DNA from 3 places in the Dickeya dadantii NCPPB 898 genome. Region 1 is predicted to be linked to each of the others. Evidence: predicted binding sites of a transcription regulator. Region 1 holds the regulator's gene; each other region holds the start of a gene.
What was found. Region 1 encodes PurR, which represses purine synthesis genes. Its sites were predicted from a motif close to CANGCAAACGTTTGCNTG; they were not measured.
Positions count from the first base shown of each region.

Region 2: the regulator PurR is predicted to act here: its motif matches at 7,976-7,993, upstream of DDA898_RS17990 (nucleoside-specific channel-forming protein Tsx).
Region 3: the regulator PurR is predicted to act here: its motif matches at 2,686-2,703, upstream of purT (formate-dependent phosphoribosylglycinamide formyltransferase).

Region 1 is NZ_CM001976.1:2,826,870-2,837,567, forward strand. Features, by position in the region: gene DDA898_RS12875 (MliC family protein) at 47-352, opposite strand; gene anmK (anhydro-N-acetylmuramic acid kinase) at 459-1,571, opposite strand; gene DDA898_RS12885 (outer membrane lipoprotein) at 1,916-2,383, shown strand; gene slyA (transcriptional regulator SlyA) at 2,821-3,258, opposite strand; gene DDA898_RS22380 (DUF1289 domain-containing protein) at 3,433-3,672, opposite strand; gene gloA (lactoylglutathione lyase) at 3,937-4,344, shown strand; gene rnt (ribonuclease T) at 4,486-5,163, shown strand; gene DDA898_RS12905 (Grx4 family monothiol glutaredoxin) at 5,289-5,639, opposite strand; gene DDA898_RS12910 (C40 family peptidase) at 5,971-6,939, shown strand; gene cydH (cytochrome bd-I oxidase subunit CydH) at 7,121-7,210, opposite strand; gene purR (HTH-type transcriptional repressor PurR) at 7,597-8,622, shown strand; gene cfa (cyclopropane fatty acyl phospholipid synthase) at 9,041-10,201, shown strand; gene DDA898_RS12925 (riboflavin synthase) at 10,297-10,698, opposite strand, start outside.
Region 2 is NZ_CM001976.1:4,005,813-4,016,510, reverse strand. Features, by position in the region: gene zapD (cell division protein ZapD) at 1-619, opposite strand, end outside; gene coaE (dephospho-CoA kinase) at 612-1,238, opposite strand; gene DDA898_RS18015 (GMP reductase) at 1,406-2,446, shown strand; gene hofC (protein transport protein HofC) at 2,557-3,762, opposite strand; gene gspE (type II secretion system protein GspE) at 3,772-5,223, opposite strand; gene ppdD (prepilin peptidase-dependent pilin) at 5,229-5,672, opposite strand; gene nadC (carboxylating nicotinate-nucleotide diphosphorylase) at 5,934-6,824, opposite strand; gene DDA898_RS17990 (nucleoside-specific channel-forming protein Tsx) at 6,975-7,838, opposite strand; gene ampD (1,6-anhydro-N-acetylmuramyl-L-alanine amidase AmpD) at 8,280-8,840, shown strand; gene ampE (beta-lactamase regulator AmpE) at 8,847-9,701, shown strand; gene DDA898_RS17975 (amino acid permease) at 9,778-10,698, opposite strand, start outside.
Region 3 is NZ_CM001976.1:2,247,732-2,258,429, forward strand. Features, by position in the region: gene zwf (glucose-6-phosphate dehydrogenase) at 1-400, shown strand, start outside; gene DDA898_RS10380 (bifunctional 4-hydroxy-2-oxoglutarate aldolase/2-dehydro-3-deoxy-phosphogluconate aldolase) at 554-1,195, shown strand; gene purT (formate-dependent phosphoribosylglycinamide formyltransferase) at 1,429-2,607, opposite strand; gene DDA898_RS10390 (S9 family peptidase) at 2,887-4,938, shown strand; gene DDA898_RS10395 (DNA polymerase III subunit theta) at 5,456-5,686, opposite strand; gene copC (copper homeostasis periplasmic binding protein CopC) at 5,848-6,228, shown strand; gene copD (copper homeostasis membrane protein CopD) at 6,232-7,110, shown strand; gene ftnA (non-heme ferritin) at 7,398-7,907, shown strand; gene DDA898_RS10415 (DNA/RNA non-specific endonuclease) at 8,459-9,199, shown strand; gene DDA898_RS10420 (response regulator) at 9,568-10,698, opposite strand, start outside.

The DNA of each region.
Region 1 (10,698 bases):
GCCCGCGTCACCAAAATCTCAACGCCCGCAACGGCATGGACACGGATTACTTCAGCACACAGTCATTGACGATGATTCTATCGCCGCGCACGATAAACGCCTGATTTCCTTTGCTCCAGAAGGCATATCGGTCGTCGCTGTAACGCGTGCCGGACGCGGCAGGCACCTGGGGAAGCGTGTGAGATTCGCCATCCAGCAGGAAGGTCACGCTGTCGCCCTGCGGGCCGGGGTTCAGCGTGACGGTGAGCGGCATGGTGCCGCACTGGTAGTACAAGGTTTGCGGCTTCGCGGCCGGCATCAGTTGCGCGCAGCCGCTTAACAGCACGACGCCGGCGATCAGCAGTGATTTCATTCTATTGTTCTCCTGTTATTAGCGGATGCCGGCATCCCATCCGGACAAATCCAATAACGGAGCAGTCTATCAACAGAGCGCTGACGTACCTCTCGGCAAAATCCGATTACACGGGCATCGCCGGGTAAATGGCGCCAAGCACGGTTTCGCGGCTGGCGCCGGTCACGGACGGCAAATTGCCGGGCAACCCAGACAGGGTGCGAAACGCTAACCAGGCGAACGCCAGCGCTTCCATATCATCGCCACGGATGCCGAAGTTGTCGGTAGCGCTGACCTCAATGCCCGGCAGGCGCGCCGACAGTTGACTCATCAGCAGCGGATTGCGCGCCCCGCCGCCGCACACCAATACACGTTCGCAGCCGCCGGTCAGCAGCACTTGCCCGGCGATGGTTTCCGCGCTCAGCGCCACCAGCGTGGCCTGCACATCTTCCGGCCGCAGGCGGGGAAAGACCGCCAGTTGTCTTTCCAGCCATGCCAGATTGAAATACTCGCGCCCGGTGCTCTTGGGCGCCGGCAACCCGAAATAGGGATCGGACAGCATGTGGCTCAACAACGCGTTGTCCACCTGACCGGTTAACGCCCAGGCGGCGTCTTTATCGTATGGCTGCGCCCGGTTACGCCACACCCAGGCATCCAGCAGCATATTGCCCGGCCCGGTGTCATAACCTTTTACCGGACGCCCCGGCACCAGCACCGAAATGTTGGCGATCCCGCCGATATTCAACACAATTCGCCGTTCCACCGGGTGCTGCAATAGCGCGTGATGAAACACCGGCACCAGCGGCGCCCCCTGCCCGCCCAACGCCATGTCGCGGCGGCGGAAATCGCCGACCGTGGTGATGCCGGTCACGGCGGCGATACGATTGCAATCGCCAATCTGCAGGGTGCAAGGCGCATCGCTGTCCGGTTCATGCCAGACCGTCTGCCCATGACAGCCAATCGCGGTAATCTCGCTCGCACTCAGCCCGGTCTGGCGCAACAGCGCCTGCACCGCTTCGGCGAACAGCGCCCCGAGCCGGGTATCCAGTCGCCCTAATTCGGAGAGCGTCACGGCCTGGCCTTGATTCATGCTCAGTATCGTCTGCCGAATCGCCGGTGGAAGCGGATGGCAATAGCTGGCTTGCTGTGCGACGGTATGCTCATCAATGGCGGCCAGCACCACGTCGACACCATCCAGACTGGTGCCGGACATCACACCAATATATCTTCCAGACCTCATTGGGTTACCTTTGTTTTGTAAAATGGCCGTCTGTCACGACATAGTCTCAAATGACCAGACGATGCAGGCACGTTGCCGGTATACTGGATGTAGATTTTGTCTTTTTTGTCAGACTGATGCCAGCGTAGGTAAAAAATCGCCACTTGACTCGGTTTTTCAGAAAAAAAGGACTTCACAGGGAACTTTATAACGCGTTTATTATCAATTTAGGCGCGCTATTCTATCCTTAACATCAATTGAAACAGTAGAATGGTGCGTTCGACCACACCATGATGTGACAATAGATAATTCGTCGGCTTAGGCTGCGCCCCCGACACAGACACAGCTATAACAGGAGTCTTTCTATGATGAAACGTTTTCTCGTGATCACTTTAGCAGGTATCACACTGGCTGGCTGCGCCAATACCAGCACCCTGTCAGGAGACGTTTACAGTGCATCCGAAGCCAAGCAGGTTCAGACTGTAACCTACGGCACCGTCGTCTCTACTCGTCCGGTACAGATTCAGGCCGGTGAAGACAGTAATGTCATCGGCACCCTCGGCGGCGCCGTGCTGGGCGGGCTGGTCGGTAATACCGTCGGCCGCGGTACGGGCCGTAATCTGGCGACAGCCGCAGGCGCGGTTGCCGGTGGCGTTGCCGGTAACAGCATTGAAGGCGCGGTCAACCGCGTTCAGGGCGTGGAGCTGGAAATCCGTAAAGACGACGGCAGCACCATCATGGTGGTGCAAAAACAGGGCGATACCAAATTCCACGCCGGACAACGTGTGGCTATGGCCAGCAACGGCCGTTCCATCACCGTCTCCCCGCGTTAAGATTCGATTATCAATCACCACCCTCCGGGTGGTGATTGTCTAATGTCATCAATTCGGCTCGATATATCCAGATAACCATCATTCACACTATATACTCGACATACTGAGTTGCAGGTGCGTTGGCTTTATTATCTGGCCCATCCCTAGGCCTCACCCTTTTAGAGCCGCGACAAGCCGCGTTCAACCATGTTCCCGACAGACCTGCTCCCACAGATCCATTCCCAACAGAGTTGTCGCTCTCCCCAGTCATTTACTTATGCAAAATTCTGAGGATTCGATCGGTTGCCGCGTTACAAAGTTCATAATGAACCTTGCCCTGAAGGGCCAACGTTGCGTTGTTCAAAACGCCAGCGTGTTGTCCTGCGACTCGAATTATTTGAGTAATATGTTGTCTGAAATTCGAATTCGCCCGCCAAGACATTTACTTTTTCTATTAATTAAGACTGACTCTCATGTAATGCCAAAATGTTTTTTTCCAGCCGGGAGATAATAGTGGCCAACTCATCCACTTCCGCCGGGGTAATACCATTTAATATTTCGCTGCGTGTCTGATCAATAACGTCATTAACAGCCTGAATGATAGGATCCGCCATATCCGTTAACAGAATACGTTTAGCGCGTCGATCATGGGCACAGATGTGCCGGGTAATTAACCCCTTATCTTCAAGTTGATCCAACGTACGCACCAGCGAAGGCTGTTCTATTCCTATCGCTTTGGCAAGCTGAATTTGGGACTGCCCCGGAGGCAGTTGGTGAATATTATGCAGTGTGACCCAGTGCGTCTGCGTGAGCTCCAGAGGCTTCAATCGATGATCAATCAAAGCGCGCCATACACGAACCAACCGGGCTAAATCAGAACCTAACGGCAATTCCATCACTTCTCCTTATAGTTAGCATACTAAGCAACTTCCCTGGATTGCAATCAACTCTGATTTAAAACGAAAGTCTAATAAAAAAATGTCTTATTGTTATCTATCTATTCTAGCAAATAATAATTAATTAAAAATGATCTTGAACTTAATTTATATCATTAAATATCACCCTGCCGATTAAAACAAGGCTGGTTGATCTGGCTCGGAGGACACTGAATTTTTTTCACTTCGCTGGGAACGTTTCATCCTTTGCCGGCACAAACGCAGCACATCCTGTTTTTGCGCATCACTCATTGTCCCCCAATTAAAACGCTCGCTGCGGCTGCGAAAACAACCACGACAGAAGCCCCGGTCATCCGCCTGGCAGATACCCCGGCAAGGGTTGGGAACAGGAAAAAGTTCGAGCTGCTCAGCCACAGGACCTCCTCATCTGACGTCTTTATTGAAACCTTGATTGCCGTCACTGGCAAGCTTTCCGTAACGTTACCGAGTAATTAACCGCCATCTTCCCGTTTATCTCACCCTTTTTTCAGCAAGCGAACCTGAAAAGCAGCGCCCGGCCACAGGTTTGGACTCCCCCCGGCAACGACGTTATACTCAGGCCCTGTTGTTTCAGGCGGTAACGGAATGCACCCGGTATCGCCCATGACGGTTAACCCACTGATCAAAATAGGGGTCATTATGCGTTTACTTCATACCATGCTACGCGTTGGCGACCTGCAGCGCGCTATCGATTTCTACACCAAGGTACTGGGCATGCGTCTGCTACGCACCAGCGACAATCCGGAATACAAATATTCTCTGGCATTTGTCGGCTATACCGAGGAAAGCGAAGGCGCCGTGATCGAACTGACCTACAACTGGGGCGTGGAAAGCTATGAACTGGGCACCGCCTTCGGTCATATCGCACTGGGTGTGGATGACGTAGCGGGTGCCTGTGAACGTATCCGTCAGGCCGGCGGCAAGGTTACCCGTGAAGCCGGCCCGGTCAAAGGCGGCTCCACCGTTATCGCTTTCGTTGAAGACCCTGACGGTTACAAAATCGAGCTGATCAAACGCTCGCAGGCCGGTCAGGGACTGGGCAATTAATCATCCCGCCTTTGCTGTTCAGGTGCCGACAGGCGCCTGTCTTTCGGGGGAACGGTTATCCGCCGTCATGTACGGCTGCTGCATCCCCCGCCGGAATTTGCCATAATGCGCACTGCATGTTACTGAAGAAATAAGAAACGAATGGCTGAGAAAAATAACCTGAACGCCCTGAACGCGCGTTTTCGTGGCTTTTACCCCGTTGTTATCGATGTCGAAACCGCCGGGTTCAACGCGAAAACCGATGCGCTGCTGGAAATTGCAGCCGTAACGCTGAAAATGGATGAAAGCGGTTGGTTACAGCCGGACGAAACCTTGCATTTTCACATCGAACCGTTTGAAGGCGCAATTCTGCGGCCCGAAGCGCTGGCCTTCAACGGCATCGACCCTGCCAACCCATTGCGTGGCGCGGTGAGCGAATATGAAGCGCTGCATGAAATCTTCAAAGCCGTGCGTAAGGGAATCAAAGATCAGAACTGCAATCGCGGCATCATCGTGGCCCATAACGCGACCTTCGACCACAGCTTTCTGATGGCGGCGGCAGAACGCTGCGGCCTGAAACGTAACCCATTCCACCCTTTCGCCACCTTTGACACCGCCGCGCTCAGCGGGCTGGTGCTGGGGCAGACGGTGCTGGCCAAAGCCTGTATTGCAGCGGAGATCCCGTTCGACGCCAGCCAGGCGCACTCAGCGCTCTATGACACCGAACAGACAGCGCAGCTGTTTTGTGAACTGGTCAATCGCTGGAAGCGCATGGGCGGCTGGCCGCTGGCCTCAGGAACCGATACCGAAACGCCGCTGGCCGTCGGCAGTGAAGGGTAAGCCGGCGCGAACACCGGTGGTCGTGCCAATACCCTGCGGCATCAAAGCATCATAATCGTAACGATTAAAACGATATCAGGCAGCGCCGGGCTGCCTGATGCCGGGCTGCCTGATAGAGAGAAGGATTACTGCTGTTCCGCCTGCTGGGAGCGGTATTTGTCGGCGGTTTCTTTAATCAGTTGCTGCAGTTCGCCACGCTGGTACATCTCAATCACGATGTCGCAGCCGCCGACCAATTCGCCATCCACCCACAGCTGCGGGAAAGTCGGCCAGTTGGCGTATTTGGGCAATTCGGCGCGGATATCCGGGTTTTGCAGAATATCCACATAGGCAAAACGCTCGCCACACGCCGACAACGCCTGGACCGCCTGGGCAGAAAAACCACAGCTCGGCAATTTGGGCGAGCCTTTCATGTACAGCAGAATCGGGTTTTCAGCGATCTGAAGCTGAATTTTTTCAAGTGTCGTTGTCGTCATTTTATTGCTTCCTCAAGGGCGTGATGAGCAGCCCGTCAACGGCTGTTCATATGACTCGCGGCATACCGTGCCGTGCCGCTTCTGTTGCTTTGTATTCTAACGATAGCGACGGCCACAAAAAAACGCTATCTTTTGTAGGGTTTTATCCAGCTGAGCGTCAGCCAGAACAAAACAGCACCGAATCGGCTGATAATTAAGCAGCAGGCATCGTTGTTAACGTTTTCTCACTATTTTGTAGTAACAATGCCTTATTCCCCACTTTTTTATCAGGTCATTTTCGGGAATACTGTAAAGATTGAACGATTGAGGACAACATTCGGTCAGAATTATCATGCGTTTATTTATTACGCTCTTTTTATTATTTTTCAGTAACCTGTTTTTTAACCTGGCACAGGCTAATCCACATAGCGCTGCGGTTTTTCCGCGCAAAACCGGCGTGGAAACGGCGAATAAAGCTATTGAGGAATCCAAAAAAAGCAAGGTTGCTAAAAATACCAAAAAGGGTGCGGCGCCCACTCATGACAAAAAGCCGGAAAAAACCGCCAAAACCGCGCCTGCCAAACCCACCGCCGCTCACGATAAAAACGTCAAACCGCACAACGATAAAAAACCGGTGACAACCACGACCTCAGCCCACGCAACCAGCAAGAAACCGACGCAGGAAAAAAGCGTGCAGGCTAAAACGCCAGCCGGCAAAACCACGAAAAAGGACGCTCCGGCACAGGCGAAGAGCAGTCACAAGACGCATGAAACCGTTATTGCCAAAACGGCAAATAAAAAAGGCAAACCTGCCGCCGTCGACGAAACCGCTACCCTATCACCACACGGCAAGAGCAAAAAAGGCAAGCAAGATAAAGCCTCGCTGACCATCAGCGCCGCTCACCAAAAGCGCTATCAGCATGCCAAACTGACCGCCATGAACAAGCTGATGAGCCAGATCGGCAAACCCTACCACTGGGGCGGTGCGACCCCCTACTCCGGTTTCGATTGCAGCGGGCTGGTGTATTACGCTTATAAAGATGTGGTGAAAATCACGATTCCGCGTACCGCCAATGAGATGTTCCATCTGCGCGACGCCGCGCCTATCAAGAAAAGCGAACTGGAAAGCGGCGACCTGGTGTTCTTTCGGATAACCAACCGCGGTGCTGCCGACCATGTAGGCGTCTATCTCGGCAATGGTCGTTTCATCCAGTCGCCGCGTTCCGGCGCTGATATCAAAATCAGCAAGCTGAGCGAAGACTACTGGCAGGATCATTACGTCGGCGCCCGTCGCGTGGTCACGCCGAAGACGATGCGTTAAACAATTACCATGCGTTAAACAATTACCATGCGTTAAAGCGCTTCCGCTGGAATGACGCTATCCAAATACGGCAAAAGGGGCATCGCGCCCCTTTTTATTTTTCGATAGCCGTTTTCTGGTACCTGCCGTTGACAGCGACGAATGTGTCGCTGACGATCCAGGCGCCGTTAGCGCCACGCCGTCAGTTCAGCACCGCGCTCAGACTAAAGATGATGATCACTGCCAGTGAAGCCACTGTGGTGAACAGCGACATTTTCAAATTAGTATCCATAGTATTCTCCTGTATGTGACCGATGATCGCCGTCATCCCGTCATGTCTGAATCAAACCCCGATCCCGGCAGGTGGGGAAACATCATAAAGCATAGGTGTATTATCACCCGAGCGGCGTCAAAAAACCGCTTTCTGCGTCACAGAGATAAAACGAATTGCCTCTTCCACTTTTGCTCTAAATCGGCCAAAATCCGCAGTTTACTGTATACACTGCGTTGGTCGAAGCGTCAGCCCTCCCCTCAAGCTACACACCTCGGCATGTCTCCTCCTGAAATGTTGCCTTGTTGTCCGGCAGGAGATGAATTCACGCAGGCAAACGATTAACAACATATTTACTGCTGTAACAGACAACCTACTGTAACAGATGAGTTCAGGAGTCACTTTAGATGGCAACGATCAAAGATGTGGCAAAACGCGCGGGCGTTTCGACCACAACCGTATCACACGTGATCAATAAAACACGTTTCGTCGCCGAAGAGACCAAGGCTGCGGTGCGCGCGGCCATCGATGAATTGCATTATTCGCCGAGTGCAGTGGCCCGCAGCCTGAAAGTCAACCACACCAAATCCATCGGCCTGCTGGCGACATCCAGCGAGGCGCCCTATTTCGCCGAAATCATCGAAGCGGTGGAAAACAGCTGCTACGCCAGAGGCTACACGCTGATCCTGTGCAACTCCCATAATAATCAGGACAAACAGCGCGCCTACCTTTCCATGCTGGCGCAAAAACGAGTCGACGGCCTGTTGGTGATGTGCGCCGAATATCCGCCGGAACTGCTGTCCATGCTGGAGGATTACCGCCATATCCCGATGGTGGTGATGGACTGGGGCGAAGCCCACAGCGATTTTACCGATACCATCATCGATAACGCCTTTGCCGGCGGCTATATGGCCGGACGTTACCTGATTGAGCGCGGCCACCGCGACATCGGCGCCATTCCCGGTTCTCAGGGGCGCAATACCGGCAGCGGGCGTTACCTGGGGTTCCTGAAAGCGTTGAAAGAAGCCGACATTCCGCTACGGGAAGAATGGGTGGTTCAGGGCGACTTCGAACCGGAATCCGGCTACAAAGCGATGCACCAGATTCTGGCCCAGAAACAGCGGCCGACGGCGGTATTCTGCGGCGGCGACATCATGGCGATGGGCGCCATTTGCGCCGCCGACGAGCTGGGGCTGCGCGTACCGCAGGATATTTCGGTGATCGGTTATGACAATGTTCGTCACTCCCGGTATTTTACCCCGGCGCTGACCACCATTCACCAGCCCAAGGAGCGGCTGGGGCAGGCGGCGTTTTCCATGTTGCTCGACCGCATTACCAGCAAACGTGAGGAAGCCCAGACCATCGAAGTGCATCCGACCCTGATCGAACGCCGCTCCGTCGCCGACGGCCCGTTCCTCGATTACCGTCGTTAAAATTCAGACGATTCTGTTATATCTCGGTTTGGCTCTTCAATCAGGCGGCATCCCGCGCCACACATGGCGACGACGCGTGCTATCGCAGCTGAACACATGACTTAACGTGCTGCTTTAACCCAACGAATTCTTGTCGTCGGGTTAAAGCAGTCATACACTCCTCACTGTCTTTAACGACAATAATTATGAGCAGACGATGCTTTCGGCATCACGCATCGCCTTCGTTTCTATACGGTCTGTTGACCGCCGCATCTTTTTCTTACGGCCAGGGATAGACGCCTTTCGTACCGCTTTTCTCTTATTTCCTCTGGGACATCCAAGGGCTGACGATGGATTGAGTCCACCGAATGCCCTCTGTGGGTACATTTGTCTAATGTGTTCCTTGCACAGGTATTTTCCGGCAAGGTAGGGAGAAGTTATGAGTTTATCTTATGTGGAGGAGCTGGATGCAGCTAACCTATCCTGGTTCCGGATTGTCAATGAAATGCTATCGGCTGCCGACATCGTCATTAACGGTTCACGCCCGTTTGATATTCAGGTCAAAAATCCCGGTATGTACAAACGCATACTACGTGAAGGCTCGCTAGGATTGGGCGAAAGTTATATGGATGGCTGGTGGGAATGTGAACGGCTGGACATATTTTTCCACCGCGTGTTAAGTGCCGGACTGGAAAAACGGCTTCCTCACAGTTGGCAAGATACGCTACGGATCCTGATGGCACGGCTGACCAACCGGCAGTCTCGCCGCCGGGCCCGGCTCGTGGTCAAGGAGCACTACGACCTCGGTAATGATCTTTTCACCATGATGCTCGACCCCTACATGCAATACACTTGCGGTTACTGGAAACAGGCCGAAACGCTGGAACAGGCGCAGCAAGACAAGCTGCGCCTGATTTGCGAAAAGCTGCAGTTGCGTCGCGGCATGACTCTGCTGGATCTCGGCTGTGGCTGGGGCGGGCTGGCGGAATTTGCCGCCCGCCATTACGGCGTCAGCGTCACCGGCGTTACCATATCCCGCGAACAGCAGACGCTGGCACAGCAGCGCTGTCAGGATCTGGATGTCACTATTCTGCTGCAGGACTATCGCGATATGAACGATATGAACTGGCAGTTCGATCGTATCACTGCTGTTGGCCTACTTGAGCATGTCGGCCCGAAAAATTACGATACCCTTTTCCAGATAGTGAGAAAAAACCTCAAATCCACCAGCCTGTTTCTGTTGCATACCATCGGATCGAACAACGCCAGACTAAATGTAGACGCCTGGATCGACAAGTACATCTTCCCCAACGGCTGCGTGGCTTCAATAAAGCATATCGCCCAGGCCAGCGAACCCTATCTGGTGATGGAAGACTGGCACAATTTCGGCGCAGACTATGATCGTACGCTAATGGCCTGGTATGATCGTTTCCAGCAACACTGGCCAACGTTGTCAGAACGTTACTCCGATCGCTTCCATAGGATGTTCTGCTACTACCTCAACGCCTGTGCCGGCGCGTTTCGCGCACGTGATCTCCAACTCTGGCAAATAGTATTCAGTGTGGGCGGTGTAGAGGGCGGCTTGCGAGTCCCCAGATAATCCTGGCCCCCGGCGAATCCACATCCCGATAGCAAAAAACCGGCAGCCAGGCTGCCGGTTTTCATGATGGGAGAACGTGCCAGGGAAGAAAGTGCTTATTCGCCCTGCTCCGCCTGTGCAGCAGCCTGCTGCGCCTGACGCGCCAGGACGCGCTCGACTGTATCGATGATGGCCTGGGTTTGCGGGTCGATTTCGATATTGATGCGATCGCCCAGCCGTTTCTGACCCAGCGTCGTGCGCTGGAGCGTTTCCGGAATCAGATGCACGCAAAAACGGCTGCGGGTCACCTCCCCCACCGTCAGACTGATGCCGTCAATGCCGATGAAGCCTTTGTGCAGCACATATTTCATCTGCGATTCATCAGACAACCGGAACCAGATCTGGTGATTATTTTCCGACGTCAGGATTTTGACGATCTCCGCCGTACACATAATATGGCCGGACATCACATGCCCGCCGATTTCATCGCCATATTTAGCGGCGCGCTCCACATTAAC
Region 2 (10,698 bases), 1.2 Mb from region 1:
GCAAACGCAGCAGGTCGGTATCGGTTGCATTATCCTGATAGAAACCGTTGAGGCTGATTTGTTCCCTGAAGGCGCCCGCATGGCGGATCAGCTCCAGTATGCTGTCGAGAGACCGCTTCAGTGGCGATACGCTATCCAGCCAGATGCCGATTTGCCGCTGTTTTTGCTCCGGCAACTGGTGCAACCAGATATGCAGCGTGGGCAAGTCGAAACTGCAGCATCCACCCGGCAGGCTCAGACGCTGCCGCACCATGCCGATTAACTTGTCTTCGCGTAATCCTTGCCCCATACGTGGAGCGGTAATCAGTTCACCCGACAGGTTTCGTAGCTTCTGACGCAGTGTGGTTATGCGCTCAATGTCTGCTTCCGGCAATTCGCCCCATTGCGCCAGTTTCTGTTGCTGTCGTTCCAGCTCTTTCAGCAGGTCAGGGCGGGCGTCCCCGCGTTCGAGAATATCCAGCAATTCCGCCACCGCGCGGAAGAAGGTCAGGGCAACGCCAATATCCTTCAACGCATGATTGTCGTACATCTGTTGCAGCAAAAACTCCAGGCGTAGCCAGGTACGCATTTTTTCATTCAGCGGATATTCAAAAAGAACTGTTGAGGAAACGTCACTCATTATGGGTCGTCCTGTCGGTTGCGGATGCGGCCAGCGTCAGATAATGCTGATGCAGCGTGGCAATCCGCGGAGCGAGTACGCTCGGATTGCTATTATTATCGATAATATCATCGGCGCAGGCCAACCGCTGTTCACGGCTGGCCTGCGACGCCAGAATGTTTTGCGCCTGGGCGCGGGAAACGCCATCCCGTGCCATGGTGCGTTGCAATTGGGTCTCCAGAGGGACATCCACCACCAGAATGCGCTGCGCCTGCCCTTGCAGCCGATTCTCTACCAACAAGGGAACCACCCATAACGCATAAGGGGTGGTAACGGCCGCTAACTGACGCCGGGTCTCCTGTTGAATCAACGGATGCAGCAGCGCGTTGAGCCAACGCTTGTCCTCCGGGTTGGAAAAAATGCGTTCTCGCAGGGCGTTTCGGTTCAGCGTGCCGTCTGGCTGTAATATCTCCCGACCAAAATACTCAACAATCGCTGCCAGAGCGGGCTGCCCAGGAGCAACCACCTGACGGGCGATCACGTCCGCGTCGACGATGGTGGCGCCTAGCGCTGCAAAGCCCTGAGCAACCGTACTTTTTCCGCTGCCTATACCGCCTGTCAGCGCGACGATGTATGCCATGGTAATCAACTGGAAATGGCTGGGTAAATTTACCGGATTCTAGCCCAAATCGAGGGAAAATCGCAGTCTTGCCGCCGGATTATTCGGGCGTATGATCATTATGGTTCGACGTGCTATTACCGGTTCTTTCTCTGACTCATCATTCTCACTTCATCAGGTTGTTCACCATGCGTATTGAAGAAGATATCAAGCTGGGTTTTAAAGATGTACTCATCCGTCCCAAGCGTTCTACGTTGAAAAGCCGTGCAGACGTGGAACTGACGCGTGAGTTTACCTTTCTACACGCTGGCTGCGGCTGGTCTGGCGTACCCATTATTGCTGCCAACATGGACACGGTGGGCACGTTCCAGATGGCGCGGGTACTGGCGTCGTTTGAGTTGTTGACTGCGGTGCACAAGCACTATTCAGTGGCCGAGTGGCGACAGTTTGTCGACAGTACACCCGCTGCCGTATTGCGTCATGTGATGGTATCAAGCGGCACGTCTGATGGTGATTTCGAGAACATGCGGCAGATTCTGGCGTTATCGCCGGAGCTGAAGTTTATCTGTATTGATGTGGCTAACGGGTATTCGGAGCATTTCGTCAACTTTGTGCAGAAAGCGCGTGAAGCCTTTCCTGATAAGGTGATTTGTGCCGGCAACGTGGTGACCGGAGAAATGGTGGAAGAGCTGCTATTGTCGGGGGCGGATATTATTAAGGTGGGGATCGGACCCGGCTCGGTTTGCACGACGAGGGTGAAAACCGGCGTTGGTTATCCGCAACTGTCGGCGGTGATCGAATGCGCCGATGCGGCACACGGTCTGGGGGGGCAGATTGTCAGCGACGGCGGCTGTACCGTGCCGGGCGATGTGGCCAAAGCCTTTGGCGGCGGCGCCGATTTCGTGATGCTGGGTGGCTTGCTGGCGGCGCACGAAGAGTGCGGCGGCGATATCATTGAAGAGGACGGCCGGAAAATGATGCTGTTTTACGGCATGAGTTCCACCTCCGCGATGGAACGGCATGTCGGCGGCGTTGCTGAGTACCGTGCGGCGGAAGGCAAGACGGTACGTCTGCCATTGCGCGGTCCGGTAGAACATACCGTGCGCGATATTCTCGGCGGGTTGCGCTCTGCCTGTACTTACGTGGGTGCGTCACGCCTGAAGGAGCTGACCAAGCGCACGACCTTCATTCGGGTCGTCGAGCAGGAAAATCGGGTGTTTAACGGCTGACCCCCCTGCTGATATATCCCACCTATTCGCGTTGCAGGACAGCCAACGCGCCGGCAACGTGAAGTGTATGACGTGAACTTGAGGTGTGACGTGGATATGTACTGGCGAGCTCAGGCGCCTGCCAGTACATTCCCTAACTGGAAAATCGGCAGATACATGGCGATGACCAGTGTTCCCACCAGCCCGCCGACAATAACCAGTAACAGCGGTTCCAGCGTTTGCGTCAGTGTGTCCGCAAATTGCCGGGTATGATTCTCATACCAGCCTGCCAGCCGGGCAAACAACTGATCCAGCGCGCCGGTTTCTTCCCCGACACTCACGAGTTGATGGCAAGGGGCAGGATAGAGCAACGGATCATCATGGATAGCTTGTCCGAGCGGAATGCCCTGTTCAAGCCGGCTTTTGATCTCAGCGAGCGATTGCCGATAAACCGGGTTATTCAGCGTTGCGGCGGCGCTCAGACCGGAAGGCAGCGTCAATCCCGCCTGCTGCGTCATCGCCAGAGTATGAAAGATTTGGCTCAGGCAATGGCCTCGTACCAGAGTAGATAGCAGCGGTAGCTTCAGCAGTAGCCGTTGCTCCCGTTTTTGCCATTCCACTTTTTGCCGGCGTATTTGCCGGTAGCCCAGTAATATCACCACGGGAAGGGTGACGAGCAGCACACCGTGACGACTCAGCGCATCCGATAATCTCAGCATCATACGGGTCAGCCAGGGGAGCGGCGCATCAAATGAGGCGTACAACCCGGCGAATTCCGGTAATACCAGCGTTAACATCAGCAGGGCGACCAGTAGCCCCACTGTAATTACAAAGGCCGGATAGCGCAGGGCCTTGATCACCTTCCCGGTCAACTGGCGCTGGTTTTCCTGATAGTTTGCCAGTCGGGCGCAGCAGTCATCCAGTTTCCCGGTCAGTTCGCCGACAGACACCAGCGAACTGCACATCATCGGAAAGGCGGCGGGATAATCGGCCAATACTTCCGATAACGCGCGCCCCTGTGCGACCTGCTGGCGGATTTCCTGCAACAGGCAGCGCCAGCCCGCTTTTTCGTGCTGGCGGCCAAGCAGGTCCAGCGCATCCAGTAACGGCAATCCGGCCTGCAGCAATGTCGCCAGTTGCCGGATGATGACCGAGAGCTGAGGGCCTCGCCAGTAACGCGGCGTCAGGTATTGCCCGGTTTTGAGGCGCAAAGGCTGGTAGCCGAGTTCCAGCAGATACTGGTAAATCTCATTCCGGCTAGTCCCGATGCGTTCACCGGCGCAGAATTCGCCATCGCTGCGAAGCGCTTGCCAGTAATAGAGTTTCTGTACGGCCATCATTTGCCCTTATTCAATGCTCTCACCCACCACCCGATAGACTTCCTCCAGCGAGGTGATGCCTTCGTGAACCAATGACAGCCCGGCGGATAGCAGCCCGGTTTCCCGTTGCAGGGATAGTGGCTGGTTGCTGTCGGACCATGATGCGGAGCCGGACAATACGGAACCAGATAATGCGGAACCAGACAGCGTCTGCTGAAGCGCTGGCGTGACTGGCAGCAGTTCATAAAGCGCCGACCGGCCGTAATATCCGGAAAAACAGTGTTCGCACCCTGTCGCCCGCCATTGCCGTAACGGGCCTTGCCACAGCTTGTCAGGCAAGGCTGTCGTCTCTTCGCTCAACTGGCGGCAATGCGGGCATAATCGTCTGACCAGCCGCTGGGCGATCACCAGCTTGAGGGCGGCGGCCAGCAGATAACCGGGAATTCCCAAATGCCCCAGACGGACCAGCGTGTCGGCAGCGGAGTTGGTATGCAGGGTAGAGAGCACCAGATGGCCAGTTTGCGCTGCTTTGACGGCAATCTCTGCCGTCTCGGCATCGCGGATTTCGCCAATCATAATCACGTCCGGATCCTGACGCAGCAGGGCGCGCAGTACCCGAGCGAAATCCAGCTGACTTTGGGTATGAATTGCGGTCTGATTGATGCCGGCCAGCGGAATCTCAACGGGGTCCTCCACACTGCAAATATTGCGGCTGACGTCATTTAGCCAGCGGATGGCGCTGTACAGTGTGAACGTCTTACCGCTGCCGGTGGGGCCGGTAACCAGAATCAACCCTTGAGGCAAACTCAGCGTCCGTTTGAATTGCTGCAACGCGTGGGCGGGCAGGCCCAGCGCATCCAGTTCCAGAGCCTGCTGTTGTGTCTGCAGGACTCTTAGCACCACTTTCTCGCCGCCCTGAACCGGCAACGTGGCGATGCGCAGCGAGTAAGCATGTTGATCCAGCCGCAGGCTGAACTGACCGTCCTGCGGCAAACGTCGCTCGGCGATATTGAGTTTTCCCATGATTTTGAGCCGGGCAATCAGTCGCCCGGCCAGTGAATCCGGTGCGGACGGGATTTCATGCAACACCCCGTCAATACGCAATCTGACACGGTAACCGGCAGGCAACGGCTCGAAATGGATGTCAGACGCGCGCCGCTGGATCGCCAGTTTCAGCGTCTGATTGATGAACTGGACCACCGGCGCGTCATCGGGTTCGTCTAATGTTGGTGCGGTAGTCTGATAAGGCACGATGGTTTCTTCGGCCTGCGGCGAGGTAAGCTGTTGTTCCAGCCGCGCGGCGGGCCATTGCTCGACCAGAACTCGTCGGTGGCTGGCGAAACGCAGCGCGGCAACCAGCTCTTCTGCTACCAGACCGGCCACGGCGATGGAAACCACCTGCTCATCCATATCCAGCAGCAGGGCGTGATAGCGTCGACAAAGTAATTGCAACTCATGTTGTAACGCGTTGTGAGTCATGATCATCACCCACCTGTAGCGTCAAAACGAAAGACGTCTTCACATGCCTGACGCAGGTTATCTGCGTTGGCGCCGGTCTGGCAGGCCCTCGTCCAGCGGGAAGCGCCGTTCTGAGTATCCAGCGAGGGCGTCATGACGACGCTCAGCCCTTGCAGTGTCGACTGGCCGGTCAGGGTAATGATGCCCTGATTGACCGTGATCGCACTGACATAACGCGATGTGGTTGGCGTTGGAATCCCCTGGCTGCCCGCGCTGCACCCGTCCAGCCCCGCGTTACTGAGGCTGCAGAGATCCACAGCGGTTTTATAGGCGCTCATGGTTTGCAGCATGTCGGTCATGGCGGCTTTTTGCAGATAGCCCTGATACGCCGGGATCCCCAGCGCGCTCAGGATGGCGATGATGACGATGACCACCATCAGTTCAATAAGTGAAAATCCTTGTTGTGTCATGTTATTGGTTCCCTGGTGTGGCTGGTGGCGGCAGGATAACGACAAGAGGCGTGGCTGGCGACGGCCAGGTTTTCAATCAGGAATCCGCTACGAAAACCAGGAGTGCAACGATTGGAGGTTGCAGAAAACAGGCGCGCTCGCTCGCAGAATGATGGGGTAAAGCGAAAAAGACGTTAGCGAAAAGGCAAGGAAGGCAGCAGGATAACCACCAACCCGGAGACGCCGGGCTGATGGAGTAGAACCGTGATGGAACGCGAAGAGCTAACTAAAACGCATCGACAGATCGAGCGCCTGCACATGTTTGGTCAGCGCGCCGACCGAGATATAGTCAACGCCGGTGGCGGCGTAATCCGGCAGCGTTTGCAGCGTCACGTTGCCGGAAACTTCCAGCAGCGCACGGCCATTCGTCAGTGTTACCGCTTCGCGGATGCCTTCCAGCGTGAAGTTATCCAGCATGATGATATCCGCGCCGGCGCTCAGCGCTTGTTGCAGTTCATCCAGCGTCTCCACCTCGACTTCCACCGGCACATCACCGCGCAGCTGGAAGGCTTGCTCGACAGCCTGTTTGATGGAACCGGCGGCGATAATGTGGTTTTCCTTGATCAGAAACGCATCCGACAGGCCGAGACGGTGGTTGCTGCCGCCGCCGCACAGTACCGCGTATTTAAGTGCGGTGCGCAGACCGGGCAACGTTTTGCGTGTGTCCAGCAATCGGGTGTGAGTACCCGCCAGCTGCGCCACATAGCGGCTGACTTCAGTTGCCACGCCGGACAGCGTTTGCAGGAAATTCAGTGCGGTGCGTTCACCGGTGAGCAGTACGCGGGACGGGCCGCGCAGCCGGCACAGCGGCTGATTTTCCGTCAGAACATCACCGTCGCGGACCAGCCAGTCGATGGCGATGTGACCGCCCAACTGACGAAACACTTCGTCCAGCCAGCGCTGCCCGCAGAAAACGCCGGCTTCGCGGGTAATGATCACCGCGTTGGCCTGCGTTTCCGCCGGCAACAGTTGCGCGGTGATATCGCGCTCCGCGCTGACATCGCCACCGAGGTCTTCACGTAATGCCAGGCTTACGCCGACGGGGATATCCTGCTCAATGCGGCTGAAAAGTTCAGCCTGACGCTGTTCCTGACTATAACGACGTGTTGTCATCATTTTGCTCCGACTTGCTCCGACGGAAATCCTGAATTCGTGCCGCCCCGGTTAGTAGGCGGCGGTTACATTAAATATTTATATCATTCAACGTATTGTTTGAGTTTATTTGGTATCCCGGCTATGACCGGGATACGCAATGGTGGAGGATTAGAAGTTGTAACCGGCCACCAGGTAATAGCCCCATCCAGTGGAGCGGACATTGAACGGGCCACGGCCGAAATCCAGCTCGGTGCCATCGGCCCACTGACCGCCATTATGGAAGTAACGGGCGACGACCGAGTAGTGCCAGTGATCATAATTCAACGCCAGAATATGGCTGGAGGCAATCGCATTGCTGGTGCGGGACGGACCGGCGTTATTAGCCAGGTCGGAGCCGAAGTCGAAGTTGGTGAAGCCGATATAGGTCAGCTTGCCGCCCCACAATGAGGTAATCGGGTAAAAGTATTTGATTTTGAAACGGTAGCCATCCCACCGATCTTCATTCGGCGCGCCGTAGTTCTGCCCCTGATACTTGGCATAGATATTGGCGGACAGGGACAGGTCGGTTCCGGTATCGATATCGGTTCCCAGACCTACGTACCAGGTGCTCTGGCGCGAGTCGTTATTTTGGCCTTGATCGTAGATGATGTTGTTGGCGACGTACCACTCTTTGAATGGCCCGAAGCCCAGTTGGGTATTGGTCAGTTTATCAATGGAAAAACGCGGTTCGATCTCCATGAACAGCGGAGAGCCTTTGTCCCAGATGCCGCGATCTGGCGTGTTGCCGGCGCCAAAGACTTTCGGCACGTCGACATAGCCATAGAAGTCAAACCAGTCTTTATGGGCGAAAGCTTCATATTCCAGATACAAATCATTGTTTAACTGAGGTCCGAAACGAGTGTGATAGCTGCCCACCACATTGATGCTCTGGTGCCACCAGTCGGAGAGGTATTGCGGGGAATTCCCGTCGGCAAGGGTAGGTAAACTGTACGACAGTGTACTGATTGCACAGGCGGCAAGGATTTTTTTCATGGCGATTCTCTGTATTGCCAGAACCGTTGTCAGCCGCCTGGCGTGTACAGCCTGACCAGCGGATAGCGATTCGGAGCGTGATAACAAAACTGTAATAACAAACATAAGTGCTGAGAAACTTTCCGGCGATGCGCAGTGACGAAAACGTTTGCCTGCGGTGGCGCGCGCGTCGGGTGCCTGTCGGAAAGAAGGGGCGCAGCATACCAGAAGAAGAGAAGAACATCATGGTTTGTGTGCGTATCCAGGCGTGGTCCTGGCGGATAAGTCGGAATGCTTTTTTTAACACGTCAGGAACATGATGGATGCGGTAAGATGGTCGGCATGATGAGTGCGATCAGTCGGTTAGACGGTGTAACGCCTTGCCCGGATTGAGCATGATATAAACAGGTCGGGTGGGCGACGATCGTTTGCTGAATGGCATGTCAGAGAAAAGGAGCGTTGATGAAAGTGGAGCATGGCTGGCTGACAGACGTCAGACACGTTCTGTCGCCGCATCAGGATGACCGCCCGGGAGGCGAGTTGCCTTCTCTGCTGGTGATTCACAACATCAGCCTGCCTCCGGGCGAATTCGGCGGGCCTTATATCGATCAACTGTTTACCGGTACGCTGGATGGGGGAGCGCATCCCTATTTTGCCTCAATATGCCACCTGCGGGTGTCGGCGCACTGCCTGATTCGCCGCGACGGCGAAATCGTAGAGTATGTGGCGTTCGATCAGCGGGCCTGGCATGCCGGAGTGTCACAGTTTGACGGGCGAGAGCGCTGTAACGATTTCGCCATCGGCATTGAACTGGAAGGCACCGATACGCTGCCGTTTACCACAGAGCAGTATGCGCGGCTGGCGGAAGTGACCCGGCTGCTGAGCGCGACCTATGGCATTACGCCAGCTCGTATTACCGGGCATAGCGATATCGCGCCGGGACGCAAGACCGACCCCGGTCCCATGTTCGACTGGGCGCGGTATCAACGGTTATGGCAGACACAGCCGGAACAAGGGGAGTAACCACTGATGACGTTGTTTAGCCTATTGCTGGTTCTGGGGTGGGAGCGGTTGTTTAAACGTGGCGATCATTGGCAACTGGATCACCATCTGGAACGGGTGTTCCGTCATCTTTCCGCACCATCGCTGGTACAGACTTTGCTGCTGGCTATCGCCGGAATGGTGACGGTGCTGGCGGCGCAGTGGCTGCTTAGCGGATGGCTATTCGGCTTGCCGCTGTTGTTATTATGGATTGTGGTTGGGCTGCTGTGCATCGGCGCCGGGGAAACGCGGCAGCACTATCATCGCTATATTCAGGCCGCCCAGCGTGGCGAGGCGGATGCCTGCCGGGAAATGGCCGAGGAGCTGGCGCTGATTCACGGCCTGCCGTTGGATGCCAGCGAACGTGAACGGCTAAAAGAATTGCAGAACGCGTTGCTGTGGCTGAATTTCCGTTTTTATCTGGCGCCATTGTTCTGGTTTGTGGCTGCCGGCCCTTACGGCCCGGTGGCGCTGGTCGGTTACTCGGTGCTGCGCGCACGGCAATGCTGCCTGGCCCGTCATCACACGCCGCTGGAGCGGGCGAATTCCGGCGTCGATACTTTACTGCACTGGCTGGACTGGATCCCGGTGCGGCTGGCTGGCGCGGCCTATGCGCTGCTGGGGCATGGCGAGAAGGCGCTGCCGGCCTGGTTTGCCGCCATGATGGACGTGCGTTCTTCCCAATACTGGGTATTGACGCAACTGGCGCAATTTTCACTGGAGCGAGAGACGCATAGCGATCCGATTTCCACCCCGAGGGCGGCGGTGTCGCTGGCGAAGAAGGTAACGCTGGTGCTGGTTGTCGTCGTGGCGCTGCTGACTATTTACGGTACGCTGGTATAACGCAGGGGTGGAATAACGCAGGCGCGGGGTGAAAACATCATGGCCGCCGACGCGGCCATGATAGAAGTGTTAAGGTTTAGCGACGCTTTTTGAAGCGATAACCGATGCCCAGCACCGCCAGCCAGACCGGGATCAGTAAGACAGAGATCTGAATTCCCGGCGTCAGATACATGATCACCAGAATACCGGCCATAAATGCCAGACACAGATAGTTGCCGAACGGGAACCACAGCGCTTTAAACCGGGTCTGAACCCCTTCGCGCTCTTTACTGGCGCGGAATTTCAGGTGCGCCAGACTGATCATCGCCCAGTTGATGACCAGTGCGGACACCACCAGCGCCATCAGCAGCTCAAACGCTTTGCCGGGCAATACATAGTTGATCAGCACGCACAGCGCGGTTGCCAGCGCAGAAACGCCAATCGCCACTACCGGCACGCCGCGACGGTCTACTTTCAGCAGCGATTGCGGGCCGTTCCCCTGCTTGGCCAGGCCGTACAGCATGCGGCTGTTGCAGTAGACACAGCTGTTGTATACCGACAGCGCCGCCGTCAGTACCACGATATTCAGGATATTGGCGACCAGCTCACTGTTCAGCGCGTGGAAAATCATCACGAACGGGCTACCGCCTTCGACCACTTTACCCCACGGATAGAGCGACAGCAGAACGGTCAGCGAACCGATATAGAAAATCAGGATGCGATAAATCACCTGATTGGTGGCGCGGGGAATGCTTTCTTCCGGTTTGTCTGCTTCTGCGGCGGTAATCCCCACCAGCTCCAGCCCGCCAAAAGAGAACATGATCACCGCCATCGCCATAACCAAACCGACGACGCCGTTGGGGAAGAAGCCGCCTTGCGCCCAGAGGTTGGTGACGGTGGCTTCCGGTCCGCCGTGACCGCTCAGCAGCAGCCAGCCGCCGAACGCGATCATGCCGACAATCGCCACGACCTTGATAATCGCGAACCAGAATTCCAGTTCGCCGTACATTTTTACGTT
Region 3 (10,698 bases), 580 kb from region 1:
GTTCCATGATTCCTATCAGCAGTTGCCGCAGAATAAGCTGATCATCCGCCTGCAGCCGGACGAAGGGGTAGAAATTCAGATTCTGAACAAGATTCCGGGGCTGGACCACAAACATCGGTTGCAGACCACCAAGCTCGACCTGAGCTTCTCGGAAACCTTTAACCAGCAACATCTGGCGGACGCCTATGAGCGCCTGTTGCTGGAAACCATGCGTGGTATTCAGGCGCTGTTCGTGCGCCGCGACGAAGTGGAAGAAGCCTGGAAATGGGTGGATTCCATTATGGATGCCTGGGCAATGGACAATGATTCCCCCAAACCTTATCAGGCCGGGACCTGGGGGCCGGTCGCGTCCGTCGCCATGATTACCCGAGATGGGCGTTCCTGGAACGAAGTGGAATAAGCGGTTTTGCCCCGTCGGCAGGCGGGGCGAAGCCGTTAGCGTTTTTTAGCTGACGGTGCGGTCGGACGTCCGTGGGTAACCGCGGATCCCTGTGGCAGGGGCGCGCCAGATCATTAATCGATGCCCGTTGGGCATGACTGGAGATTACCCTCGATGAAAAACTGGAAAACCAGTGCGGAACAGATTCTGACAGCCGGTCCGGTTGTTCCTGTGATTGTGATTAACAAACTGGAACACGCGGTACCGATGGCGAAAGCCCTGGTAGCGGGTGGCGTGCGTGTGCTGGAGCTGACGCTGCGTACCGAGTGTGCGGTAGAGGCGATTCGCCTGATCGCGCAGGAAGTGCCGGATGCTATCGTCGGCGCCGGTACGGTCACCAACCCGCAACAGCTGGCGGAAGTGACCGCAGCCGGTGCGCAGTTTGCCATCAGCCCCGGCCTGACCGAGCCGCTGCTGAAAGCCGCAACGGAAGGCACTATTCCATTGATCCCAGGGATCAGCACCGTATCCGAACTGATGCTGGGGATGGATTACGGTTTGCGCGAGTTTAAATTTTTCCCGGCGGAAGCTAACGGCGGGGTAAAAGCGCTGCAGGCGATTGCCGGTCCGTTCGGCAAGATTCGTTTCTGCCCGACCGGTGGGATCTCACTGAAGAATTACCGCGGCTACCTGGCGCTGAAGAGCGTGCTGTGCGTCGGTGGCTCCTGGCTGGTGCCGGCCGATGCGCTGGAAAGCGGCGATTACGATCGCATCACGGCGTTGGCGCGTGAAGCTGTTGCCGGCGCGACAGCCTGATCGATGTTTTCCCTTATTCTTTCCCAAGCCCGCTTTCGCGGGCTTTTTTGTGCTCGGTAGGCGAGCCGACAAACCGCGTTGAGCCTGTTTAAGCGACATCGGTCGTCACAACAAACCGCTGTCTGGAAACCGTTGTTTGGAAACCATTGTCTGGAAACCATTGTCTGGCGTACGATTCTGGCGTTATCGGGAGAGAATTCAGGCTCATGCCGGCGCATGAGCCTGATAGGACCTCAGCCGCTCACCTTGACGGCTGACGCGGTGGTCTTCGCCAGTTGTACGGCGGCGTCCGTATTATCGGCGGTCGCCAGTGCGACGCCCATACGGCGACGCCCGCCGATGTCCGGCTTGCCGAACAGGCGAATCTGGGTATACGGCCGCAATGCCTGCTCCAGCCCCTGATAGCGCACATCGCTGCTGGTCAATTCCGGCAGGATCACCGCGGAGGCTGACGGGCCGTACTGGCGAATCGCGCCGATCGGTAGACCGAGAAACGCGCGCACATGCAGCGCAAACTCAGACAGATCCTGCGAAATGAGCGTCACCATGCCGGTATCGTGCGGGCGTGGCGAAACTTCACTGAAGATGACCTCGTCGCCGCAAATAAACAGTTCTACGCCAAACAGGCCGAAACCGCCCAACGCTTTCACCACGTTACCGGCGATCTCTTTAGCTCGCGTCAGCGCCAGCTCGCTCATCTGCTGCGGCTGCCAGGATTCGCGGTAGTCGCCATCTTCCTGACGATGGCCGATCGGCTCGCAGAAGTGCAGTCCGTCAACCGCATGGATGGTCAGTAGCGTGATTTCGAAATCGAATTTTACCAACCCTTCCACAATCACTTTTCCGCCGCCGGCCCGGCCGCCTTCCTGCGCATAGCGCCAGGCGTGGTCCAGTTGTTCCGGCGATCGGATTAGGCTCTGGCCCTTCCCCGATGAGCTCATCACCGGTTTGACGATACAGGGAAAACCCAACTCATGGGCCGCCTGACGGAACGCGGCTTCGTCAGCGGCAAAACGGTAACTGGACGTCGGCAGGCCCAGCGTTTCCGCCGCCAGCCGACGGATGCCCTCGCGGTTCATGGTCAGACGGGTGGCTTCGGCGCACGGCACTACGCGCTGCCCTTGTTGTTCCAGCGCGACCAGCATATCCGTGGCGATAGCTTCGATTTCAGGCACGATGTAATCCGGACGTTCCTGCGCCACCAGTTGTTTCAGCGCTTCGCCATCCAGCATATTGATGACGTGGCTACGGTGGGCGACTTGCATGGCCGGCGCATCGGCGTAGCGATCGACCGCGATAACCTCAATACCCAGACGCTGACACTCAATCGCCACTTCTTTTCCCAGCTCGCCGGAGCCTAGCAGCATAACGCGAGTGGCTCCGGGACGCAGGGCTGTTCCCATTGTTAACATAACCTGATACCTGATGGTGTTGTAAAAAGCTTGTAGTAAAAACGGGCAGACCGGGGGCCCGAACGTGGCCGCAGTATAAACGAAAACGTTTGCGTTTGGCATTACTCGCGTACCGGTACGCAAAATCGAGTGAAAATTCATGCAGATCTCGGCACAAGCTGGATTCCCCCGATGATTCATGACAGGCTTTGGGCATTCGCCGTCTCACCACCGTTGGCTCGCCAGTGTGGTACGGATGAGAGGCAGAGCCTGATCAATGAATGGAAAGGAGTGACGTGGATGAAAGCGCCGCAAGCCGAAAAACGCCCGCATGCAATCACGATGCATGGCGATACCCGCATCGATAATTATTATTGGCTGCGAGATGACGAACGCAACAACCCGGATGTGCTGGCCTGGCTGCAGGAAGAGAATCGCTATTGCGATCGGGTCATGGCGCCCCATGCCGCACTGCGTCAGAGCTTGTATGAGGAAATGGTGGCGCGGATCCCCGGTGAAGACGTCTCCGTACCCTATGTGAAACGCGGTTATCGTTACCAGAGCCGCTATGAGCCCGGCAAAGATTACGCCATCTATCAGCGTCAGCCGGAGCAGGAGACGGGAAGCGACGCCTGGCAGGTATTGCTGGATGGCAATCAGCGGGCGGACGGCAGCGAGTTTTACAGTTTGGGCGCGCTGGGCGTCAGCCCTGATAATCGACTGATGAGCGTGGCGGAAGATTTGCTGTCCCGTCGGCAGTATGTGGTGACGTTTCGCGACCTCGACACCGGCGAGTGGCTGGCGGATCGGCTGGAAAATGTCTCGGCCGGCAGTGAGTGGGCGGCGGACTCCCGGACTCTCTATTATGTGCGTAAAAATCCGCAGACCTTGCTGCCTTATCAGGTCTATCGCCACCGTCTGGGGGAAGATCCGCAGCAGGACGAACTGGTGTACGAAGAAACGGATGACGCGTTCTACCTTAGTCTGGATAAAACCACGTCCGAGCGTTATATCCTGATTTATCTCGACAGCACCACCAGCACGGAAATTCTGTTGCTGGACGCTGCCGATCCGCAAGCCAAACCACAGCTGTTTGTGCCGCGACGGCCGGATCACGAGTATGTGGTCGATCATTTCCGTGACGCATTCTATGTCCGGTCCAACAAAGACGGCAAAACCTTTGGTTTTTATCGTGCCCACGACGCCAGCGAGTCGACATGGGACGCGTTGATCGCCCCGCGTCAGGAACGGGTGCTGGAAGGGTTTTCGCTGTTTGACGACTGGTACGTGGTCGAAGAACGCGAACGCGGGTTGACCCACATCCGTTATATTCACTGGCAGACGGAGGCGTCCCGCCAGATTGCCTTTAGCGACCCGGCCTACGTGACCTGGCTGAGCTATAACCCGACGCCGGAGAGTACGCAATTGCGTTACGGCTATTCCTCTATGACCACGCCGATGACTATCTATGAGTTGGATATGGCAACCGGTGTTCAGGTGGCGCTCAAACAATCAGAGGTGAAAAACTTTGATGCCGGAAATTACCGGAGCGAGCGGTTGTGGGTAACGGCGCGCGATGGCGAGTCGGTGCCGGTTTCGCTGGTGTATCACAAAGACTGCGAACTGGCCCAAAGCCCGCTGCTGGTCTATGGCTACGGCGCTTATGGCAGCAGTATGGATCCGGAATTCAGCAGCAGTCGTCTTAGCCTGCTGGATCGCGGCTTCGTGTATGCGCTGGCGCATATTCGCGGCGGCGGCGAACTGGGGCAGCAATGGCATGACCAGGGGCGTCTGTCCAACAAGATGAATACCTTTACGGATTTCATTGACGTCACGCAGGCCTTGCTGGCGCGCGGCTATGGCGATTCGACCAAAACCTTCGCGATGGGCGGCAGCGCGGGCGGGTTGCTGATGGGGGCCGTGATTAATATGGCGCCGTCGCTGTTTAGCGGCGTGGTGGCGCAGGTACCGTTTGTCGACGTGCTCACCACCATGCTGGACGAGTCCATTCCGCTCACCACCGGTGAATACGACGAATGGGGTAATCCGAACCATGCGCGGGATTACCAGTACATCAAACAATACAGCCCTTATGACAGCGTGTCGGCGCAGGCGTATCCGCACCTGCTGGTGACCACTGGCTTGCATGATTCTCAGGTGCAGTACTGGGAACCGGCCAAATGGGTAGCGAAACTACGCGAACTGAAAACCGATGACCATTTGTTGCTGTTGCACACCGATATGGGGTCAGGGCATGGCGGGAAATCCGGCCGGCTGGCACAGTTTGAAGATATCGCACAGGAGTTCACCTTCCTGCTGATGGTGCTGAATCACCAGCCGGTGTTGAAATAGCGCCCTGATACCAGGCGTGTAACCTTCGCAAGCATTCTCAGAATGGATGCAGTGCCGGAATAGGGGAACAAGAGAGGTCGGTCAGCGTTTGAAACTGCGATCACCGGGTGTCGGGAGGCAGAGGGTGATCGCAGAAATGTTGCCTTGATGACAAACCGTTCAGCGGAGCAGAAGAACGGCGGCAACTCAGTTGGTTTCAGACTGTGGTTGAGCCCGTTTAGCCCGCTTTTCCGCCCGTTTCTGCGCGGCGGTTTTCAGCGGTTTTTTCTTGGCGTTTTTCTTGCTGTCCAGTCCTTTACTCATGTTGAGCCTCGCTTGGTAAAAGGTTGGTTTGCCTGTTTATTAACCTCCTGTTTGCGCAGGGATGCAAGAAAAAAAACGTTTTTTTGGCGGGCGGTCGTCGAGTTATGCATCCGGTTCAGGTAAGGCCGTATGAAACCGGAATCAGGCGGTAAACAGGCGCTACCCGGCCGTACCGGATAACGCCTCTCCGAAGCCATGTCGGAAAACAAAATTGTTATTTACTGTTGGGGTCGTAAGGCAGGGTGGAGAACTGGCGGGACATCTCCCGGTAATAGCTGACCCTTTCCCGGAAATAGGTGCGCAGGTGCGCGGGCTGCTGCTGTTCGATTTCATCCGGGATCACCGGCATGTTGTAGCGTTCGCGAAACGCCACGCCGGATGCCGCCAGATCCACATTGACCTTTTCCATTTCTTCATAAGGAAGTTCGGCCAGATTGTATCCCATGATTGCCTCCTCTCTGTTGCGCCACAAACTTAAAGCAGAAGTGTGCAATTGGCAAATTCTGTTACTGTCCTGTCCCTCGACAAGGCGGCAGGTGGCTCGTATCCTTGCCGCTGATTCTTGGTCTCCTGAACGCAATCAGGATCGTCAGAAAGGATAACATCATGTTGAAACGTAAAATTTTTCCGGCCCTGAATGCAGCGGTGTTGGTGGGGAGCCTGGTTATTTCCCATGCGGCGCTGGCGCATGCGCACCTCAAAAGCCAGACGCCAGCGGCGGATAAGGATATTCCGGTGCAAAACGCGCCTGCTTCTCTGATGCTGTCGTTCTCCGAAGAGATCGAGCCGGCTTTTAGCGGCGTTGAATTGACGTTGGCGGGGCAGAACGTACCCGTGAGAAAGGCGACCGTGGAAATCGGTCATCGCAACGTTCTGTTGGTACCGCTGGAGAAGCCGTTGGTCAGCGGCAGTTATCAGGTTAGCTGGCACGTGTTGTCCGTTGATGGTCACAAGACTGAAGGAAGCTATCGCTTCGGCGTTAAGTAAGCGATGACGCTGGAATGGCTTTACACGTTATTGCGCCTCGGACATTTCTCCAGCCTTATGTTGCTGGTCGGTTCAGCTTGTTACAGCACGTTGCTGGCTCCCCGAGCGTACCGGGTGCGACTAGCGTCGCAACTGCATGGTCTGATGGCAATCAGCTGTGTGGCGGCGTTATTGACCGCCGTAGCCATACTGGCGGCGCAAACCGGATTGATGAGTGGCGACTGGCGTAATATCGGTGATGCCGGCATCTGGCGCGCCGTGCTGGGCACTCGCTTCGGGGAAATGTGGCTTTGGCAACCCGTACTGGCGCTGATGGCCTGCGCGGTGTTTTTCTGGCGTGGCCATTACCGGCAAGCAGGCGTGCTGATGCTGGGCATAGTGCAACTATGCGGCATGGGATGGGTGGGGCACGCGGCGATGCTGGAAGGATGGCCTGGCGTACGGCATGGCATCAATCAGGTCGTGCATTTGCTGTCGGTGACGTTTTGGGTCGGAGGGCTGCCTCCACTGCTGTTTGTGTTGCAGGATGCGCGTCTGACGCAGACGCGAACGGACGCTATCCTGACGATGATGCGTTTTTCCCGTTATGGTCACCTGGCCGTTGCATTGGCGATCCTGACCGGGCTGGTGAATACTAGGCTGATTCTCGGCTGGCCGCTTGCGGGTACAGGGCTTTATGGCGTTCTGCTGGCAGTGAAAGTTCTGCTGGTGGCCGTGATGGCGCTGCTGGCGTTATTCAATCGGTATTGGGTGGTGCCGCGTTTTCAGCGGGCAAATGGCGCTGCGTATGGTTATTTTCTGCGACTCACCGCAGTGGAACTGGTGTTAGCCGTTCTGATCATCGCGCTGGTCAGCTTTTTTGCCACGCTGTCGCCGGTTTGAATTGTGCGAGAGCGTGAGCGGGAAATATCGTCTGTATTCGTGTTGCACGAGTGGGATAAATGCACCAGGTATATTCTCTAATAACAAACATTGGTAATGAAAATAATTATCAAATCTTAATTTCGAACATTTTCCCATAATGAAAATCATTATCATGACTAAATGATAATACTTTGAATTTATAACAAAATTATTCATTTAATGGTTAATGGAATGTTTTAAATTTTATTGTTTGCAGGCATAATGCGAATCCATCAGTCACCTGCCAGTAAAAATAAGGAATGGTCATGTTAAAAAAAGAAATGATTCAGAAGCTGAATGAGCAGCTTAATCTTGAATTTTACTCCGCCAATTTATACCTGCAGATGAGCGCCTGGTGCGGCGACAAAGGTTTTGAAGGGGCGTCGACTTTCCTGAAATCGCATTCTCGTGAAGAAATGGAGCACATGCAGCGCCTGTTCGATTATCTGGACGATACCGGCAGCATGCCTGTGCTGGGCGCAATCGCCGCGCCGCCGGTTGATTTCAGCTCGTTGCAGGATGTGTTCAAGCTGACCTATGAACATGAGCAATTGATCACCAGTAAAATCAATGAGCTGGCTCATGCAGCCATGACGCTGCAGGATTACTCTACCTTCAACTTCCTGCAATGGTACGTAGCGGAACAGCATGAAGAAGAAAAACTGTTCAAGTCTATTCTCGACAAGATGGGCATGGTGAATGCTCAGGAAGGCGGACTGTTCTTTATTGATCAGGATCTGAAGAAAATGGCGGCATCCGCCACACCGTCTGCCTGATCATTGCTGGGCGGCTGGATTATCTGGCTGCCCGGTTTATTGTTATTTTCCGCCTGTTTCTCTCGAATATAGATATTATCGATATCGCACCGCATACGGTATATTCCCGGTAATTTTCACCGTCATTCTATGTGCCCACAATTTCAACGCCATTTCATAATAATACCGTCATTTTATAACAATACCGTCATTTTATAACAACACGGTCATTTTATAAAAATACGCCAATACTTGTTCTGCCCCCAGGTATGAGTTTCTGTGTATAAACCTTGCCCTCCGTCAGCTTGTAATCATTTTTTCTTCACCTGAATATTACTCAGGCATGGTGAGGTAGCCGTTAACCATATGCTCATGCGCCATCGCTGCGGACATTGTGGTTTGGTGAAAGCGGAACGAGCCGGATACACGCGATTATTTCGACAGCCGGCGGAATAATCACAGTGTTTCCCGTTGGTCCAGTCTGGGAGTCGCCGATTAGCAATCGGTACGACAAGCCGATATCCGACAGGATTAAACGCATTCACCGTATTTCCGCATGAGAGAGCAAACCGATGGCATGGAAAAAAATGACGCGCTATTTATTGTCATTAATGCTGATGATGGCGTGTTTCCCGGTAATGGCAGGCCAGTCGTTATGCCCTGGTAAATTCCTCAATGACGAAACACCCAATATTCATTATGACGAAGAGATTTGTTTCACTGAATTTGTCGTGCTTTATAGTTATGCGAATAAAGCGCCATTAATTTCCGCGCAGCGTTTAACCGCCGAACGGGTCAGAGCCGCGGAGACTATTTCCAGGCGTGACTCATTCCATGTTGAGCCATTGATCCCTCGGGCTGTGCGTTCGGCGACTGACGATTACGAGTCCTCAGGGTACGATCAGGGGCATATGACGCCGGCGGGAGATATGCCAAATTCTCTGGCGCAGCATGAGTCTTTTTCCATGTCGAATATGACGCCGCAGTTGCCGAAACTGAACCGGATATCCTGGCGTAAAATCGAAGCATCGGTTCGCAAACTGGCGTTGCAGGATGGCGAAATATGGGTGGTGACGGGCGCCGTATTCGGCAGCAAGAGAATCGGCAACGGGGTATCGGTACCGACCCTGATTTATAAAGCCATTATTAGCCAGTCAGTCCAACAGGTTTTTGTGGGCGATAACACCACCGGTGTTGTCACCAGCCTGTCGATCAGTGACTTTTCCACGCGGTATTCCATAGACCCATTTCCAACCCGGCGAATAAATGAAACAGCCCTGAATGGCGGTGAGGACTCCGACAAGCATCGCTAATTTATACGGAGGTGATGGTGAAACCGATCGGTAACAGCGATCAATTCTAAAAAATTGATCTGTAAAAACGTCTATAAAATAACCGCTTCTGATGCCATGATGTCAACGCTAAACGCTAATTTGAACGCCAGGGAAACGGCCCACTGAGCAATCAGTGGGTTTTTAGCGAATATCAACCGGTCGATTACCGAACGGCCAATAATAATATTATTATTCATTTTCATTGATTGTGATGCCAGACCCGGCGGTTTACTTCAAATGACACCGTACTTCTTGTTCGGCGCCTGTTCACCGGGCATTAGGCTATTCATTGTCGCCAGTTTCCGCTATTTCGGGTTTGGCACATTATGGCTGTATCCCCCATGACGTCACGAAGACGTTGCGGTATCCGGAATTCCACGCACCCTGATTGGCTCCTTAACGGCGTTTGCGGCGAGGAGGTGTTGAAGGGCGGAGATGGCGGTGTCGGTGAGTTCATGGCCCTTGGTGAGAACCATCAAATCGTTGGTGGTGCGGATGTCTTCATCCACCACCCAGCCGGGTTTTAATTCGCAAATGCGCACCGTGCGGGTGCCAGCCACGTTGGAGCGGAAATCAACCAACGCTTTGATGATGTATTCAGGGATAGCAGGCCGCGCCACGCGCAGGATTTCCCTGGGATGTTCCAGACTTAACCCCCGGGCCGCATGGCGTTCCAGTTCCAGAGCGGCGCGCAAGAGGTGAGCGCCGCGGATAACTTCTGTTGGGGCGTTGGACGGGGCAGCCCCGGCCTGATGGCGGATGATCTCGGCTACCCGTTCGAGGCGGGGGATATTCTCCACCAGGCGACCGGCGACCTCCGGGTGCTCCTGAAGGAGTTTTTTCTCGTCCTCCGAGAGGTCGCGCTGGGCTGCATCGGCCTGGACGATATCGGCGGGAATACCCACACAGCCGATTTGGCTCAATGAGGCGGCGATGGTGTATATCCATCCATCGGGCCACTCCAGCTTGGTCAGCGCGTGGCGAACACAAGACTGGGCGAAGGCCGCCCGCTGAAAAGCCCATGGAGCAACCATGGCGAGTACTTCAGTCAGTGTCTTGACCGAGGCGGTGAGGGTGGTTTCCAGTAATTCCTTTTCCGCACAGATGAGACGGTACTGACCAACGGCGTCGTTAAGCGCCGCAACCAGTTCCTCTTTGGGGCACGGTTTGCAGAGGTAGCGAAAGATGGCCCCTTTGTTGATGGCTGCGATGGAGGATTCCACATCGGCCTGCCCGGTGAGGAGGATACGCACGCTGCCGGGGGAGATTTCTCGCGCTTTGGCGAGGAAGGTGGCGCCGTCCATGCCAGGCATGCGCATGTCGGACATGATCACGGCAAAACGCTTGCCCCAGCGAACGGCGTCCAGGCCGGCTTCACCGCTGTGAGCCACCACGACGTCGAATTCGCCAAAGAGGTTTCGTTCCATCGCAGCGAGTACATTGGGTTCGTCGTCTACGCACAATACCCGGGGTAAGGC